Regions from separate parts of the Orrella marina genome, predicted to be linked through region 3. Evidence: predicted binding sites of a transcription regulator. Region 3 holds the regulator's gene; each other region holds the start of a gene.

Region 1 (6,330 bases), 2.0 Mb from region 3:
CAAAGTCAATCACAGGCTGTAGTACATGTCGAACTCAACCGGATGGGCAGTCACACGCATGCGAGTAACCTCCTGCATCTTCAGCTCGATGTATGCATCAAGCATTTCGTTGCTGAACACGCCGCCACGGGTGAGGAACTCGCGATCGCTGTCGAGCGCCTCGAGTGCCTGCTCGAGCGAACTGCATACGGTCGGGATCTTTGCATCTTCTTCAGGCGCCAGGTCGTACAGGTTCTTGTCCGCTGGATCGCCAGGATGGATCTTGTTCTGCACCCCATCAAGACCAGCCATCATCAGAGCAGAGAATGCGAGATACGGGTTGGCCAGAGGATCCGGGAAGCGGGCCTCGATCCGGCGCGCCTTGGGGTTGCCGACGTAAGGAATCCGGATAGATGCGGAACGGTTACGGGCTGAGTAAGCCAGTTTGACCGGTGCTTCGAAGTGAGGAACCAGACGCTTGTACGAGTTCGTACCCGGGTTGGTGATGGCATTCAGAGCACGGGCATGCTTGATGATGCCGCCGATGTAATACAGCGCGAATTCGGACAGACCGGCGTACCCATTACCTGCAAACAGGTTCTGACCATCTTTCCAGATTGACTGGTGAACGTGCATGCCGGACCCGTTGTCACCAACGACAGGCTTGGGCATGAAGGTTGCCGTCTTGCCGTACGCGTGGGCCACATTGTGAACCGTGTACTTCAAAATCTGGTTCCAGTCAGCGCGACGCAACAGTGTGTTGAAGACCGTACCAATTTCAGACTGTCCTGCGCCGGCCACTTCGTGGTGGTGGACTTCCACTGGCACGCCCTGCTCTTCGAGCAGCAGACACATTTCCGAACGCATGTCCTGGAAGGTATCAACCGGGGGAACCGGGAAGTAACCGCCTTTAACCTTGGGACGGTGGCCCATGTTGGCGCCATCCATGTCCTTGCCACGGCTCCACGAACCCTCTTCCGAGTGAATTTTTACGAAGCAGCCCGACATGTCGTCGTCCCAGGACACGCCGTCAAACACGAAGAACTCAGGCTCGGGACCAAAGTAGGCCGTATCGCCAAGTCCACTCGATTTCAGATAGGCTTCCGCACGTTTGGCGAGCGAACGTGGATCACGGTCGTATCCCTTCATGTCAGACGGCTCAAGCACGTCACACGTCAGGATCAGTGTGGACTCCTCACGGAAGGGGTCCATGTGGGCTGTTGCAGGATCGGGCATCAGCAACATGTCTGACGCTTCGATGCCCTTCCAGCCGGCAATTGAAGATCCATCAAAAGCCTGTCCGGATTCCAGCTTGTCAGCATCGACCAGTTTAGCGGGAATGGAAACGTGCTGTTCCTTGCCAAGTGTGTCGGTGAAACGCAAGTCGACAAACTTGACGTCGTTATCAGCGATCAATTTCAAAACGTCTTCAGTGGTGCTCATGTTGACTCCGGTGATGACAGGTTCAGTGTAAAAATTAACTTTAAAATCAGGAACGAGCGGTTCTTCTGAGAGACCTCTCATTCTGCTGCTCAATGCAAGTCAGGTGATTTGTTGATGACTCGTTTTGATGCTTGAAACACATCAAGCAACTTCCGTGCCAACTTGAACGCACCCGAAGCGCGCACGATCAAACCAGCATAATGCACCAGACAAGTGCTTTGTGCACCATTTATGGCACTGTTTGAGTGCAAACACTTAGATCGATATCGCCCGTCTGGTAGCTGTCCTCCGTGTTTGCACCCATTCCTGGCGTCATCTATTCGCATCACTCACTTGACGTCGCCCAGTTGCGCGCAGCCCGAGATGGCCAGAGATGATCTTCCTTGCGACAAGTCATGAATCTTTGCAATGCAGCGCACGATCCACTGTACTGGCAGATCAACTCTCTGATAGAAACTGGGACTGTAGCGTGTTGAGATGACGCCACCCAAGCGGACTCGCCACGATGCGGTCAGCCCAAGGTGCCAGAAGCCCCTTGTCAATTGCCTTCTGGATCTGTGGATGAATCTGGTGCAGGGGCATACCGGTGCGCTGCTCGAACAGACTGGACGAAACCCCTTCGCGCAAACGCAACGCATTGAGCATAAACTCAAAGGGCAACTCGGCTTCGGCTATCGAAACCGACTCTGGTATATGCGAGCCATCCCACTGCACGGCTCGCTGCATCCACTGAAGCGGGCTGCGCGTACGCGCCTCACGCACAATCCGGTCCGGAAACGAAATCTTGCTGTGCGCACCCGGTCCGATGCCCAGATAATCCCCGAACGTCCAGTAATTCATGTTGTGGCGACTGGTAGCCCCTGGTTTGGCATACGCCGAAACTTCGTAACGGTCCCAGCCTTGTGCAACGATCTCCTCCTGGATCACCGACTCCATCTGGTCGATCACATCCTCGTCAGGTAGTACTGGCGGATACTTCGCGAACACGGTCTGCGGCTCAAGAGTCAGCTGATAAAGACTGAGGTGCTCGGTGTCAAACTGCCGGATCTGCCGCAAAGTCTGGCACCACTGCTCTGCACTCTGACCAGGCAGACCATACATCAAGTCAAGATTGACCCTCCCAAAACTCGAGCGAGCCATTTCGATCGCCGCAAGCGCCTGACTAACATCATGAATGCGGCCAAGCGCGATCAGTTGTGCGTCATCAAGCGACTGGATACCCAGCGAGATGCGATTAATGCCGCTCGCAGCGTAACCTTTGAACCGGTCAATCTCTGCTGCACCAGGGTTGGCCTCAATCGTGATCTCGGCATCGGCCCACAATGCCACTCGCGCGCGCACCATGGAAAGAATCTGATCCATGGTTTGTTCGGAGAGCAGACTCGGGGTCCCTCCCCCGAAAAAAACTGCGTGAATCTGGCGTCCCCAGATGTGAGGCAGCGCCTGCTCGAGATCGGCGGTGAGGGCTGCAAGATAGTCGGCCTCAGGCAGATCAGCAGGAGCCTCATGCGAGTTGAAGTCACAGTAAGGACATTTCCGCACGCACCAGGGCACATGAATATACAAAGTCAGCGGCGGAAGCGTCTGCAAACCCTTCCAGACGACAGAACGGTCTCCGGATGTCTGAATCCGGGAGGCCTCAACGATGGGAATGATGCGATGCGGTTGGGCCACCTGCCCTCCTGAAAAACAATCACCAGCAACTGATGCTGATACCAGCATAGGGTACTGGATCATGGTGCTGAAATTCGGTCCGAATGACCCTGTCCGCAACGTTGCGGGTGCTGACCCCCCCCAGGGGCCGGGAGTCACCACCTGGCTGTCAGCGCGGGGTAACTGGCTCAATCAAACCGAGTGTCTGCGTTTGGGCGATCAGGTCATCGGTTGCCATGGCACGGTGGCTGATCCGGTTCTTGACCTCTGGATCAAGCTGCGCAACGGTCATCTGCCGCGCCGGCAGCCAGAAATGCGGATCATAGCCAAACCCATTCTGGCCCCTGGCCTGATCCACGATCTCACCATGCCAGACTGCCTGCGCCACGACCGGAAGCGGATCCTGTGCATGGCGCACCAGAACCAGCAGCGCAACATAAAAACCCCTGCGATCGGACTGCGCCGCCATTGACTCGACAAGCTTCTGGTTATTGAGACTATCCTGATCCTGACCCGCCTGTGGCGTTGCAAAGCGGGCTGACAGTACCCCAGGCGCACCGCCAAGTGCCGGCACGCAAAGGCCAGAATCATCAGCCAGAGCAGGCAGTCCGCTTTGCTCGCTAGCATGGCGCGCCTTGGCCAGTGCGTTTTCCAGGAACGTACAGTGAGGCTCCGGGACGGGCTCAATTCCCAAAGTTTTTTGCGATACCACCTCTACGCCCAGCGGCGTCAGCAGACGCGCAAACTCGCGCAGCTTGCCGGCGTTACCGGATGCCAGCACCAGCTTTTGAATCATAGGGACTCCTTTGACTGCTTCGACGTCGAGTTAGCCTGGCCTTGCGCTTCGCATGGCACATCTTCGAGCAACAGGTCCACAAGGTCCCTGGCAAACGCGGGCAACGCCTCCAGATCGCGCACACAGATATGTAATTTGCGTTCGGCCCAGCCATCAGAAATACGCACCAGACGGATATCCATATTGCGGGCGTACCGGCGTGCAGCCCGCTCGGGAACCACACCGATACCAACTCTGGCCTCAATCATCCGGCAGACTGCCTCAAAACTGGCGACCTCCACCCGAAACTTTAAAGGAAAGCCAATATTCTCGGCAGCCTGTAGCAAGAAGGCGTGAATTGCACTCCATTCAGAAAGGCCAACATAGTCGTACTCCAGCGTGTCCGCGAAAGAAACCTCTTCGAGTTCAGACAGTGGATGATCGGGATGCGTGACCAGAATCAACCGGTCCTTGCGATACGGCAGATACTCGATGCCATTGGCAGCAGGTTGTCCCGCCACGATACCTATATCAGCCGACCCGTCAGCCACACCTTTGGCAACCAGATAACTCAATCGTTCCCGCAGGTTGACGTTTACGTCCTCGTGCGAAGCCAGATAGCGGCTGAGCACTGCCGGCATGAACTCGGTCATGGCGGTTGTATTGGCAAAAATCCTGACCTGGCCCTTGATCCCTCGAGAGTACTCGTGAATATCACCGCGCAACTGGTCAATCTGCTGAAGGACCTTGCGTGCATGCCTTAGAAACGCTTCGCCTGAAGGTGTGAGCGTGACACCCTGGCTATTGCGGTTGAACAACCGGGTCCCGAAATGCTCTTCCAGGTTCTTGACCCTGTTGCTTGCAGCAGGCAGCGAGAGGTGTGACTTCTCGGCCCCTCGCGTCAGACTGCTGGCATCGCCAATGTTGACGATAAGTTGGAGATCTGTCAGATCGAAATGGCTGGCCATGGATGCTTATAAAAAAGTAAAGAAATGCAGATCAAAATGATCAGTGACGAGCACAACGCAATAGAACGCAATAGAAAGCAGGAAACACTGAACAAGGGCGTACGAACTCGATTCAGGCTTGAGAAAAATCCGCTACGAACTTCTCTGCACTGCGGGCCGTGCCAGATGATTCGGGACAACCAGCATGCATCACTCGCGCAGACGATTACTCACACTGTTAAAAGTTTGAGCGAAGTCCTTTAAACAAAACTCCCGCAGGCAGTTCAGCAGCCCACCTGATCCAGTACGCGCGCCATGCAACCATCCATCAGACACATGAATCTTGCCGCCAGTTCATGTCAGGAAAACCCGGGCTTAAGGAATCATCAATTGGCAACATGCGTGCCATGGGGCACAGTGTCATTCTGTCTGAAACCATGATTTTAAGCCGACTATGACTACTCACGCCGAGAAATACCAAGATATCCGTGAAGGGGTTCGCAGCCTGTGCGCCCAGTTCTCTGATGAATACTTCCGCAAAGTCGATGAAGAGAGGGGTTACCCCGAAGAGTTCGTCAAGGCACTGACTGAAGCTGGATGGCTCGCAGCACTGATTCCCCAGGAATACGGTGGCTCTGGCCTGTCAATGACCGAGGCTTCCGTCATCATGGAAGAGATCAATCGCGCGGGCGGCAACTCCGGTGCCTGCCACGGTCAGATGTATAACATGGGCACGCTGCTGCGCCATGGATCCAAGGCCCAGAAGGATCTCTATCTGCCCAAGATTGCCTCAGGCGAGCTGCGTCTGCAGTCAATGGGTGTGACCGAGCCGACAACAGGCACCGACACCACCAAGATCAAGACCACCGCCGTCAAGAAGGGTGATCGCTACGTGATCAACGGTCAGAAAGTGTGGATCTCACGCGTTCAGCACTCAGACCTGATGATCCTGCTTGCCCGCACCACGCCGCTTGCAGAGGTCACCCGCAAGGCCGATGGTATGTCGATCTTCATCGTCAACATTCATGACGCTGTCAAGAGCGGCATGACGGTTCGCCCGATCCCGAACATGGTCAACCACGAGACCAACGAACTGTTCTTTGACAATCTCGAGATTCCTGAAGAAAACCTGATCGGCGAGGAAGGCAAGGGATTCCGTTACATTCTGGACGGTCTGAATGCCGAGCGCGCGCTGATTGCTGGCGAGTGTATCGGTGACGGCTACTGGTTCATCGACCGCGTCACCAAGTACGCCAAGGAGAGAATGGTTTTTGGTCGCCCGATCGGCCAGAACCAGGGTGTGCAATTCCCGATTGCCAAGGCATACATCAACGTCGAAGCCGCCAGCTTGATGCGCTACGAGGCAACTCGCCTGTTTGACGAGGGCAAGCCTTGCGGTGCGCAGGCCAACATGGCCAAAATGCTGGCCGCGGATGCTTCCTGGGAAGCTGCTAACGCCTGCCTGCAGTTCCACGGCGGCTTCGGATTTGCGTGCGAATACGACGTCGAGCGCAAGTTCCGTGAAACCCGTCT
Region 2 (6,330 bases), 600 kb from region 3:
AACCGTAGCAAGACCACGAGAGAACAGGAACAGGCCAATGATCAACATAGCCAGCACCGTCAAGGTTGTGGCGGCCCGGACCAGAACCGTGACGATCGCCCACCACCAAAGCACCGGAAACTGGGCACTGATCACCTGCTCGCTGAGTTGACGCAGGCTGCTGACTTCCGCCTGGATTCGCCCAAAACTCTGAACCAGGGTCACATTGCCCAGCGTATCAGCCGCAAATTCGGCCAGATTTGAATGATGGCCCTCAACCGAACGCTGCATTGATTCGGTACGCCTCAGGATCAGACGAGTCAGAGCGATAAACACCGCACCAAGAACCAGGAGCAGCATCCCCATCCGCCAGTTCAAATACAGCGCAACTGGTACCAGCACGATGGCTGCGGAGAATGCACCGAAGTAATCTCTGAAGAACCCCAGTAACAAGGCCCCGATTGAATCAGTCCCCTGCAACATGATCTTGAGCAAACGCCCTGAATGACGGGCATCACGGTGATGAACCGGTAATTGCAGAACATGTTCGAAATAGTCGCGCAACACTTCGTGTCGCCGCCGGTGTGCCAAACGATCCGCAAACAGCGCGACACTGGCGCCCGCCATGATCGCGATCAGACCGACCAACACCCAGGCACCCAGTAACGGATAAAGCTGTTGCCAGAGAGCGGACGGCAAACCACTGGATGTCTGGTCAACTTGCCCCGCCGCCCGGCTCAGAGCATCAATCACTTTGCCAAACAAAATGGGCTCGGATAGCGTTGCCACAACCACGAGCAGGTTGGCACCAATCAGCCTGGCAGCCGTCTGTCGCTGACTGCCCAGCAAGCGCAATACTCGAAGATAAATCTGCACAAAACCCGAAGTGCGTCTTTGTGCCATCACCTGCTCTCGGGGGCAACATGATTCGGGCCTGGCAGCGTGCTGATCACGGCCATGCTGCGGGCGATCTCTTCAAGTAGTCGTGGCGGCCTGGTCTCCTCAGGCAGACACAGCAGGCGATGGCGAACCAGCCATTCCCCAAGTTTCGGTCGAGAAGTCAGTACGGCCAGCGGAATGGCTAACCAGAGTCCGCCCATGAACAGGCTGGCAATCAGAATGGCGCCCGCCCCCATGTCGAATACAGGCCATGCCATCACCACACCCACGAGCGTATGAAATCCGAAACTCCTGATTGCATCCAGCCAGTCAATCCTGTGTGCCTCGCGATTCTGTGATGCCCAGGTAATCCGCTTGCCAGCCAGAAGCCCAAACAGAAACACGCTCTGGGACACCCACAGAATCGGGGTGACCATCAAAGCAAACAGAATCTGCAATAGCAATCCTGTGACGAAACGAATCGCGCCACCAAACGCCTTGCGAGAACTCGGCCGGACCAGTACACCAATAGCACTGGCCAGTTGAGGCAACAGCATCATAGTCATGACTGCCAACAACAGGACACCCGCATGCGTCAGATCAATCTGCTCCAGTAGCGAAGAATCTGTACCGAGCGTCCAGGAGACCATGCTCAGCAAAACGATCCAGGCTGGCGCCCCCGCGAACATGAGAATGGCAAGCAGCAACTGTACCCGGCTCGTGAATTTGAGCCCCGTCATCGACAACAGGTGCACATATTGCATGTTGCCAGCGCACCACCGAAGATCTCGCTGAATAAACTCAACCAGCGTTGGCGGGTTCTCTTCGTAACTCTGATCCTCTAGCGGAAATACGCGGACCTCATATCCCGCTCGCCGCATCAGAACTGCCTCGACCTGATCATGACTCAGTATGTAGGATGACTTGCCGTGGCGATCAGCCAGGACAGGAAGCCGGCATCCCTCAGAAAACGGTTTGATGCGCAGGACCGCATTGTGCCCCCAGTACGGTCCACAATCTCCCTGCCACCAGGCGCTTCCGAGCGTATAGGAGCGCATACCGAGTCGCATACCAAATTGAAACAGGCGCGTAAACGCACTCCTGGACGGCAAACCGACAACCAGTCCCTGCAAGATGCCGATCTGAGGGTTGGCTGTCATGACACGGACCAGTCTTTCGATTGCGCTGGCATCCATCAGACTGTCAGCGTCCAGCACGAGGGCGAACGTATGCAAATGCCCCCAGCGATCGCAGAAGTCTTCAATATTGCCCGCCTTGTATGCGCGATTATTATCCCGCCTGCGGTAAGTTACGGAAATCTTTCCAGCCCACTGGTCGGCCAGCACCCCGAACATCCTTTGCTCCATTGCGGCCACGGCGACGTCAGTGGTGTCGCTCAATACGTACACATGGAACTTGTTGTGGTAAGGACTCTTGCCCAGACTCGAGATCATCGCCTGCAGGTTTCTGACAAGACGATCCGGCACCTCGTTGCGGATACAAAGCAACAAGGCTGTTGACTCGGTCAGTGGAAGGTCCTCCGGCGTCTGGGCAGCACCAGCGTTGACAACGCGAAGCGGGTTGCGACTCAACAGGTCTATCAGCAAACCGATTGAGGCGTTCCAGAAGCCAATCACTGTCCACGGCAGAACACATGCAAACGCAACCACGATCACCCAATGAAACCAGGAAGCCGAGGGACCGGCCGGTAAAACCGTGATCATCAGCCAGACCAGAGAAAGGACGGTCAGCAGGACAAGCGAAACGAACAGGACACGACGACGCGTCATCATTGAAGATCCGGAAAGTAAAGGCAGGAGTCAAACCGCTCGGGCAGGCTTTCGAGTGCGACAGTCAAACAAGATCGCGAGACATGGCAGCTTCCATTCAAGCTCACCCAATCGGGCACGAATTCACCAAACGCCCTGCAGAACCGCGTTGCGCGACCTGCACTGTGACAGTTTGTTGCACCCTATAATTGAATTGCTTTGATCAGTATAGGGCAGCGCCCTCAGCCAGCGGAACAGTATTCCGCAACCGAATATGGGTTTATTGCGTGCAAACCACACCGCGCCAAACCAGGGCAATCTGGTACGTCAGTCCAGGACAGGCTGAGATACGGACAGAAGATCTGGAGAATCCAGAGGATCCGGGTGAGCAGACATGTCTTGTGCGCGCCGTCTACAGCGCAATCAGTCGCGGAACCGAGTCCCTGATCTTTCATGGCCGGGTCCCCGCATCCGAGTATGAGCGTATGCAGGCTCCTTTCATGGGCGGCAAGTTTCCGTTTCCGGTCCGGTATGGTTATTGCCACGTGGGACAGGTTATCCAGGGCCCTTCGTACCTGCTCGGCCAGTACGTATTCTCACTTAGCCCCCACCAGACCCTGTTACGTCATCAGTCGTCAGCACTCGTTCCGGTGCCACCTTCGGTCAGTCCCAAGCGTGCGGTACTCGCGGCGAACATGGAAACAGCACTGAACGCGGTCTGGACGGGCAAGCCGTGTGCATCTGATCGCATCGCTGTCGTAGGCGCAGGACTGATTGGATTGCTGGTCGCTTATTTGTGCCGCGACCTGCCCGGTGCGCAAGTCACTGTTATAGACCCGCAGCCGAGTCGGGCCAGCGTTTGCAAGCAACTTGGGCTCAACTACTGCGAGACCACGGAGGGAACGGACAATTGCGACGTCGTGTTTCACGCCAGCGCGACTGCAGCCGGACTATCCAGCGCGCTGGCGCTTGCCGGAAACGAGGCAAGCGTCGTCGAACTAAGCTGGTACGGCGACCAAACGGTTCCCGTTGCACTTGGGCAGGCGTTCCATAGCCAGCAGATCAGGCTGATATCGTGTCAGGTCGGCCACATCGAATCCTCCCATGCTCCACGCTGGAACTATCGCCGCAGACTGACTGCGGCGATGAGCATGTTGTCAGATCCTTGCCTGGATGCACTACTTGAGACACCCATCCCGTTTGAAAGTCTGCCTGAAGAAATTTCCAGCATTTTTAAACCTGGCTCGGATCGTCTGTGCCAGGTGATCCAGTACCCTGACGGAGTGAATTAATCATGTTTGCTGTTGAAGTTCGCGATCACATCATGATCGCCCACTCGTTTCGCGGCGCGGTGTTTGGCCCGGCTCAGGCGCTGCATGGCGCCACGTTTGTCGTTGACGCAGCGGTGTTCTCCACGTCGCTCGATGAGAACGGCATCGTGATCGATATTGGACGCGCGCATGAGGTGCTGAAGTCACTGCTTGCTCCGATCAACTACCGCAACCTGGACGAGGTGGAATTATTCAAAGGGCAGAACACAACCACCGAATTCCTGACCAAATACCTGTTTGACGGTCTTGCGAAGGCGGCCCGCAATGGCGAGCTCGGCAGGAAGGGCGAGGACCTTGATTCAATCAAGGTCCTGATTTCCGAATCGCACGTCGCACGGGCCTGGTATGAAGGCAAACTGTGGCCCCAGTCCTGACATTCGCCTACCCGGGTGATCTCGACACCCTGACGGGCGGGTACCTCTATGACAAACACATCATCCACGAGCTGGAAAACCTGGGCTGGACCGTCAAACGATTGAGTCTGGGCGACGCATTTCCATTTTCTGATGCGGCAGCCCTGGCAGCTGCCGCAGATCAACTGGCAATCGTTCCAGCCGACTCACTACTGGTGATTGACGGTCTTGCCCTTGGTGCTATCGGCCCACTCGCCAAAGTATTTGCCCGTCGCACTGGTGCTGCTGTCACAGGATGCGCCAGCGCCCCCATATCCAGAGGCTTTGTAGCACTGGTACACCACCCTCTCGGACTCGAATCCGGTCTGAGTCCGGAACAGTCCACAGCGCTGCTGGCATCGGAAGCACAGGCGCTGGCACACGCCCGGCATGTCATCGTCAACAGTCCGACCACTGCAGCCACACTCGAATCTTTGTTCGCCATTGGACCAGATCGAGTTTCCGTTGTCGTTCCCGGCACTGAACGCCCGGCGCTTGACACGCAGGCCTCGCACAACGATGGAGAAGTGTCGTGCCGCGAACACTCTGCGTCACCCATCCTGCTGAGCGTCGGATCCATCATTGCGCGCAAAGGATACGATGTTCTGGTTCAAGCCCTGGCATCACTCCAGACGCTAGACTGGGAGCTACGGATCGTCGGCGACCCCGATCGAGACCCCATCGTCTTCGAGGCGCTAACAACCCAGATTACACGACTCGGAATGAGCGACCGGATTCGACTACTTGGTGCACTGGAGCCCTCGGCTCTCGAACATCAATACGCACAGGCAGATCTTTTTGTGCTTGCGTCGCATTACGAGGGATATGGCATGGCCTACGCACAGGCCATTGCCCGGGGACTACCGGTCATCGGAACAACAGGCGGCGCGACCGCTCAGACGGTCGCCCCCGGAACCGGCATTCTGGTCGAACCCGGTGATGTCGAATCGCTTTCAAAGGCAATTGCCCAGTTGCTCTCGCATCCCGAGCAGCGGCAGAAGATAGCTCAGGCATCGCGCAAGCATGCGCACGAACTTCCTTCGTGGATCGAATCAGCACGACGGTTCAGCGAGTCGCTCATCAAAAGCGACACACAACCAGCTGCTCCTGACCCAGCGCAAACGTGCTCGCACTAAATCGCCTGGCAGCAGCAAGGTCCCGGACCGGCGCAAGCCGTAATCCGGGCGTACCCTCACCCAGCAGGACTGGCGCCACAATCAGATGCAAGTAATCGAGGCAGTCCGCCTGAAGGAATCGGGTCACAGTTGTTGCCCCACCCTCGACCAGCACCTTGTACCATCCCTGACGAGCCATCCAGTCCAGTAATTCGCCTGGCGCAATGTCGCCCCCTTGTTCGCCAAGACTGACAACTTCCACGCAGTCAGGCAACCCTTTGACATGGGTGACCCCCGCTGTCATCAGTACCTTGCGCACATCTCCTTCACTGAACATGCGGGCCTCTACTGGAACACGCCCCTTCGGATCAATCACAACACGGTCCGGGTCAGGTCCTTCAACCAGTCGAACATTCAGGCGTGGGTCATCGGCGTGAACAGTCCCGACTCCCACCAGCACGACATCGGCCCAGGCGCGCAAGCGATGTAGATGCTCCAGCCCTGCCTGACCGTTAATGTACTTGGACTTTCCAGTCGCAGTCGCGATCTGTCCGTCCAGAGATTGACCCAGTTGTGCAATGACAATCTGGCCACTTTGCGGGAACTTGTCAATAAGGATTTCAGACCAAACAGGCCCGGTGTGCGCTTTTTGTTGCATAACTGTAAAAGTCACTGCTTATCAGAATGGACATTGGGGTCACTACTAGGGTTTAGCAGTAAGATTACTTCGTTGACAGATTCTTCTGTCTGTGATTTCCCTTCCTCCATTACGCTCATGAATATTCCTGCAGCAACTCTTTCAGAAATTTTAAGGGCAGAATCGACTGCCCTGACTCGTCTGGATCGTGTGATCAGCGAGTTACGA
Region 3 (6,330 bases):
CCTGCGGCTTGAGTCCCTTGGTGAAGCGTTTGAAATGCGTGCCTGCGCCTTCTCCTGAATGCACCTTCTGCAAAGTGCCGTCTCGATCAACTTCGATCAACTGGTCAGGCAAAGTATCAATTGTGAGTTCGAGACTTGACCGGGCTTGCTCAAGTTCCTGAAACGGTTGGTGCACCAGACGTACAAACACCCCCCGGTACAGAAAGGCAAATCCGGCGATCTTGAAGATGTGCCCCATCAGGTTGAAGACGTCCGTGACATCTGCGTAGAGTGTGAGGAGATACTCACTCATCGCAAAGATGACACTCGCTGCGGCGAGGTTGGCCGCGCTTAGATGACAGCCATGTCCGGCATGGCGATAAAATCCAAACGCTGCCAGGAGATACAAAACAACCAGCACATACTCAAAGTAAAGCTTGAAGTCTGTCAGCCCGCTGCCTTCGATGAAAGTGCGGGGCAGGTACTGCGGAAAGAACAGCAGCAACACTGAAACCACCACCAGAACCGGGGTGATCAATCCGAGCCAGAGATAGCGTGACTGTCTGCCTAGCCAGGCGTCTGCGGAATGCGGAACCCACGCAACCAGCAACAGTCCTAGCGCAAGCATAAACCGCGCTGCAAGCCAGAAATTGATCGCTTTCTCCGGATCGCTAGGCGTCACAAAATCCGGCATACCCTGATATGAGAGGGCGTGTAGCAGATCCAGGATGCTCACACCCAGCACAAACACACCCAGGATCGCCAGTCTGGCGGCACGTGCGTAACTCTGGGTGCTCCAGGACACCGCGAATATCATGGCGCCAACACTGATCGCCAGCACTTCCAGAATCGTGTGCAACGGAACGTAGGAAGCCAGCCCACGACTCATTTCGGGTGCCGGCAGGAGCAGGAGCAAGACAAGCACAACAGCCAGTGTGCCGATCCAGGTCAAAGCCATGCGGACATCTGAGCGCTGCGATGAATGTGACACGAATGAAAGCCTTCTACTTGAACAGACGTGCGCACATCTGTTCGCCCACCTGTTCGATTAACTTTACGTTGCTATCTGTGAACACTCAGATCGCCACAACAGCGATCATTTCAACAGACGTTCCTCTACAGCTTTAACGATAAACGCAAAACCACTTGTTCGCCTTTGTCATTTCTGGTGCGCTCCGATTTTCATTGATGCAAATCAACATACCTGATCGTCCCACTCATGCGTTGACCGGACGCGAACACAGACAGGGTGGCCAATGCCGAGTCTCTGTGATGGCATCTGCCAGAGCCTGCTGAAGGCAAACCGGGAATCCTGTTTCTGCTGACCGCCGTCAGGCTGATATTCTGCGTAGCGTCGTGCATCCGGCGTCAAACTCTCAGCAAGAGCTGGGCGGTGCTAAAATCCGGACTTTCATTGACGGTCTATGGTGACAATCTGGACCACATCCGGTGTTGTGCCAGTTGCACGTTCAGGTAGCCCTGCTTACCAGATCATCAGGTGCTTGAAAAAGAGTGTGCGGGTGGGCCGAATATGCCTGTCCTGTACCCGATCTTTGCCGTCTCAGTGATGAGATCAACTGAGTATGACGCCCACCGACCTGAATGGTTAAGTGCATCCTCACCGCTCACAGTCATTTTAGACGGCGAACCTCCGGAATGGATCCAGCGTCAGGCCTGTTGATCACCTGCTCTCTCCAGACAGCCCGCAGAGCTGGCCAGCCAGAAGGTTACCCTGCCTTTGGGCCTTGGGCCTTGGGCTTTGGCTCAGTGTCTGTCATCAACGCCGGTCGTCAATCGCCACCGCCAACCCAGTTAGCCAGAACAGATCAGGACCCCCTTATGTCCCAAGAATCGGTCGCAGATGAAGTCAGACGCAGACGCACCTTCGCCATCATCTCCCACCCAGACGCAGGTAAAACAACACTGACCGAGAAGGTTCTGCTGTTTGCGGGTGCCATTCAGATCGCTGGCAGCGTCAAGGCACGCAAAGCCTCACGCCACGCCGCCTCAGACTGGATGGAAATCGAGAAACAACGCGGCATCTCGGTGGCCTCATCGGTGATGCAGATCGAGTACCAGGATTGCGTAATCAATCTTCTCGACACCCCCGGTCACCAAGACTTCTCGGAAGACACGTACCGCGTACTGACTGCGGTCGACGCGGCACTGATGGTGATCGACGGCGCCAACGGTGTCGAACCTCAGACATTGCGGTTGCTTGAGGTCTGTCGCGCCCGCCAGACACCCATCATCACCTTCATCAACAAGTTCGATCGAGAGGTCAAGCAGCCACTGGATCTAATTGCCGAAGTCGAGTCTCATCTCAAGATGGATGCGGTACCCCTGACCTGGCCTGTTGGCATGGGCAAGGCGTTTGGTGGCGTGTTCGATATCCGGCACGACCGAATGCGCTTGTTCCGGGCAGGCCGGAACAAGTTTGACGAATCCGATCAGGCTTTCATCGAGGGTCTGGACAATCCCGAGATCGGCAACCGCTTCAACGAGTCCTGGGTTCAGGCACTCGATGAAATCGAGCTCATCCGGGAGGCTTCCCCGACCCTTGACCGTCAAGCGTTCCTGGACGGCAGGCAGACGCCCGTTCTCTTCGGCTCGGCCATCAACAACTTCGGGGTGCAGGAAGTCCTCGACACTTTAGTCGAGATGGCTCCTTCCCCCGGTCCCCGCAAAGCGCTAGAGCGCACCGTCGAGCCTGATGAACCCAAGTTCACCGGGGTGGTTTTCAAGGTTCAGGCCAACATGGATCCTGCCCATCGAGACCGCGTCGCTTTCGTGCGGGTCAGTTCGGGACGCTTCACACGCGGTATGAAGTTACGTGTGAGTCGCACCGGCAAAGACATTCGACCCAACAATGTGGTGTCATTTCTGTCGCAACGTCGCGAACTGGTTGAAGACGCGGTCGCCGGAGATATCATCGGCATTCCCAACCACGGCATACTGCACCTGGGCGACGTGCTGACCGAAGGCGAGACACTGCACTTCACCGGGTTACCCTTCTTTGCGCCTGAGCTCTTCCAGGCAGTTGAAGTCAAAGATCCGTTGCGAACCAAGCAGTTGCGGGTAGGGCTGACGCAACTCGGTGAGGAAGGTGCCATCCAGGTCTTCAGGCCAGAGGCTGCGGGCGGGGCGATGCTGCTTGGCGCAGTGGGGGTCCTGCAGTTTGAGGTCGTTGCCCATCGCCTTAAAACAGAATACGGTGTCGAAGCCCGGATGATGCCGTCAAGGTACAGTCTGGCTCGGTGGGTTTCGGCAGAAGACTCGAAGGAATTGCGCAAGTTCCTGGATGCAAACATGGCAAATATCGCCTACGATGTTGTTGATGCGCCCGCGTTTCTGGCATCATCTGTTGCCCAGCTACGGGTTGCACAAGAGCGGTATCCGCAGATCCAGTTTCATACAATGCGTGAACACGGTGGCAAAGTGTTTGATCAGGCGGGCTGATTCTGACCCTCGGCAGGTCCCCTTGCTTCATGCTGACAGGCGTAAAGCCCGCACCTATTAACGTTGATGTTCCAAGATGTCCTGGCGATTCCTGATTTTCTTTGTGGTGTTCTGCATGGCCGGTTCTGCTCTGGCGGGAATGGTCGTGGGCAACTGGCTGGTCAGCGAAGCGCCTGTTGTCGACGAAGGTACACGCACAAACGCAGGACTGAATACTGAGCAGGTTCTGGACGCATCTGGTCGGCCCCTTGCCGGCATTGCGCCGCAGCCGCTAACTGACGGCACGCTCGGCGTTCCACAGAACCGGATTCAGCCAATGTGGGAAATTCAGGCTGTCTCTCTGTTTGACTCGAACCTCGATCCGATGGTGTCACTGGCGATCGGCAGTCAGAGTTTCACTATCGCTGATGTGCTCAATCAAGCGGGTGCCGGACTCAGTGACGGTTCTTCAGACATTGCGACCTTAGACGTCACGCAGGGCGGCGGTGGATCTTCCGCGAATGATCGGGTCGGAGACATTGCCAGACAGCAGGGGGGAAGCGGCAACACACAGGGTGGCTCGGCTCCTGGCAACTGGCAGCAAGCACTTGATGAGGCAATCCGTGCCTGCGACTCGGTTGGCTTTTTCAGTCGGCCGGGATGTATCGAGCAGGCTCGCCAGCGGTTTTGTGGGCCGAACAATGCCTGGGGACGTTACCGCCACTGCCCGGCCCAGCAGGGTTTTGGTCCCTCTGGCGGTGGTGCCTGACAAGGCGGGTCACTCACCTTGCAAGCTCTCTGACCCCTGTCGTTCCCGTCGTGAGGCCGTCACGGCCTTGTTACGACGTCTGGACCGGTGTCACCTACCGCCTTCCTTGCTCAGACAATCGATGCCTGGGACTTACGCAGTGATGCCGTCGGAATACGCATCTGTTCCCGATACTTCGCCACGGTCCGCCGGGCAATCGTGATGCCCTGCTCCTCAAGCAGTTTGACCAACTGTGCATCCGAAAGAGGTTTGGCACGATCCTCGGACTGAATGAACCCTTTGATTCTGCTCTGGACAGCCGTCGAGGATGTAGCCTCCCGACCCTCGGTACTTAATCCGCCCCCAAAAAATCGCTTGAGCTCCACCGTCCCAAACGGTGTCAGCATGAACTTCTGAGTAGTCGCTCTGGAAACCGTCGACTCATGCAACCCTAGTTCTCCAGAAATTTCTCGCAACGTCAGGGGACGAATGGCTCCCCATCCCTCATCAAAGAACGCTTGCTGGTGGTCGGCAATCGCCTGAGAAACTCGCATGATTGTCTCGAATCGCTGCGACACGTTGCGAATCAGCCATCTTGCTTCCTGCAACTGCCCGTGCAAGGCAGTGTGCTCACCGCTTCGGGCTGAGCCAAGCGCCTGGGCATAGACTTCGTTGATACACAATTTAGGAACCACTGACTCATTGAGCTGGATCTGCCACCCCTTGGCAGTTCGTCGCGCAATCACATCGGGCACAGCAAAATCAGCGGCTGGACGTGTCCACTGGCTTGCGGGACGGGGGTTCAGGCGCCGTATGCCTGTACAGGCTTGTTGCAACAAGTCAGCAGGGCAGTCAAGCTGTTCGCGCAAACGGCCAAGATTACCCGTTGCCAGCGTGTCAAGGTGATGCTGGCAAATCTCCCGGCCCAGCGCAAGCACCTGTTCATCGGCGAACACCGGCAACACGGCGAGATCCGGTTGTTCCAGTTGCAGCAGCAGACACTCGGACAAATCCCGTGCACCAACACCCGGCGGATCGAAGGACTGAAGCAGCCGCAGCGCAGCAGCAAGCTCATCCAGTTCAACACCGGTTTGCGGATCCAGCATGGACAGCACTTCTGGCAATGAGGACTCCATCATGCCGTCATCGTTCAGATCGTCGATCAGCAACGACACCAGCGCGGCATCGCGTTCGCTGACATGGGTCGTCCCCAGTTGTTGTAACAAGTGCTCGCGCAAGGATATCTCACCCGCAGACTCAGGTCGTTCGAGTTGCTCATCATCGCGCTCACGTCGCAAACCGCCTGCGGGCGTCTCGGCTGCCGTTTGTGGCGATGGTTCGGCCTCAATGGTCTGCACGGGTATGTCATTGCCGTCCGTTCCGGTATCTGCGGCTTCAGACGGCTCCGGCGTGTCAAGCAGAGGGTTCTCTGCAAGGGCCCGTGCCACCTCAAGTTCAAGATCGAGCGTAGAAAGTTGCAACAATCGTATAGACTGCTGCAATGCGGGGGTCAGCGTCAAATGCTGACCCATGCGAAGCTCGAGAGACTGACGACTCATTAGTGAATTAATCCGATGCAAACAAATAGCCGATCGACCACAAGCCGGGACGATACCCGGTCCCTGAGCACCACCATCAGAAAACTTCTGCTGCCCACCCGCCTGTTACAGGCGGGTGTCATCGCTGCAGTCGTCATCATCTGGGTCTGGATTGCCCAGCAAATATTGCGGCTGGGCGGGATGATTCGCTACGACGGTCTAAAGTCCCTGGGACCTGAGTTCGTCAGGATCATGACCGATATCAACCCATACCTTTGGTGGGGTGTGGTCGCCATTCTGAGTCTGATTGTACTTTCAGTCACGCGCACCTGGCTGATCAACAGCCAGAAACGTTCCCGAACCGTCCTGGTGCCCGTTGCAGATGTACAGAGACTCGCAAACACACTCTCGGTGGAAGGCATCCAGGTACTTCGCTGGGTCTGGGACGAGAGCGCGGACCCGGTCACGGTCGGCGATCTGATCACCACGCGTCAGCAGCTTGGTTCGGGGCGGGTACGCAAACTTGCGATGGCACAGGCACAGGCGCTTGCGCTGGCTTCTGCAAGCAAGCCACCCTCGTTCAACATGCGCGACGCTGACACACCACAGACTCGGCCAGAGCCCGTT

The links. The regulator sigma-54, encoded in region 3, starts transcription at its own class of promoters, with help from an activator protein. The targets are predictions, from matches to a motif close to TGGCANGNAANCTGCTTT.
Region 1: the regulator sigma-54 is predicted to act here: its motif matches at 1,565-1,582, upstream of glnA (type I glutamate--ammonia ligase).
Region 2: the regulator sigma-54 is predicted to act here: its motif matches at 2,732-2,749, upstream of mdoH (glucans biosynthesis glucosyltransferase MdoH).

Annotation. Positions count from the first base shown of each region.
Region 1 covers NZ_CP028901.1:1,251,072-1,257,401, forward strand. Annotated here, with positions in the region: gene glnA (type I glutamate--ammonia ligase) at 10-1,422, opposite strand; gene hemW (radical SAM family heme chaperone HemW) at 1,861-3,069, opposite strand; gene rdgB (RdgB/HAM1 family non-canonical purine NTP pyrophosphatase) at 3,245-3,871, opposite strand; gene DBV39_RS05575 (LysR substrate-binding domain-containing protein) at 3,868-4,818, opposite strand; gene DBV39_RS05585 (acyl-CoA dehydrogenase family protein) at 5,252-6,330, shown strand, end outside.
Region 2 covers NZ_CP028901.1:2,669,068-2,675,397, forward strand. Annotated here, with positions in the region: gene DBV39_RS12110 (glucan ABC transporter ATP-binding protein/ permease) at 1-882, opposite strand, end outside; gene mdoH (glucans biosynthesis glucosyltransferase MdoH) at 882-2,651, opposite strand; gene DBV39_RS12120 (zinc-dependent alcohol dehydrogenase) at 2,915-3,919, shown strand; gene DBV39_RS12125 (6-pyruvoyl trahydropterin synthase family protein) at 3,922-4,332, shown strand; gene DBV39_RS12130 (glycosyltransferase family 4 protein) at 4,317-5,486, shown strand; gene DBV39_RS12135 (RibD family protein) at 5,431-6,123, opposite strand; gene ribA (GTP cyclohydrolase II) at 6,196-6,330, shown strand, end outside.
Region 3 covers NZ_CP028901.1:3,266,257-3,272,586, reverse strand. Annotated here, with positions in the region: gene DBV39_RS14925 (EAL domain-containing protein) at 1-937, opposite strand, end outside; gene DBV39_RS14920 (peptide chain release factor 3) at 1,819-3,438, shown strand; gene DBV39_RS14915 (hypothetical protein) at 3,515-4,186, shown strand; gene rpoN (RNA polymerase factor sigma-54) at 4,297-5,724, opposite strand; gene DBV39_RS14905 (hypothetical protein) at 5,740-6,330, shown strand, end outside.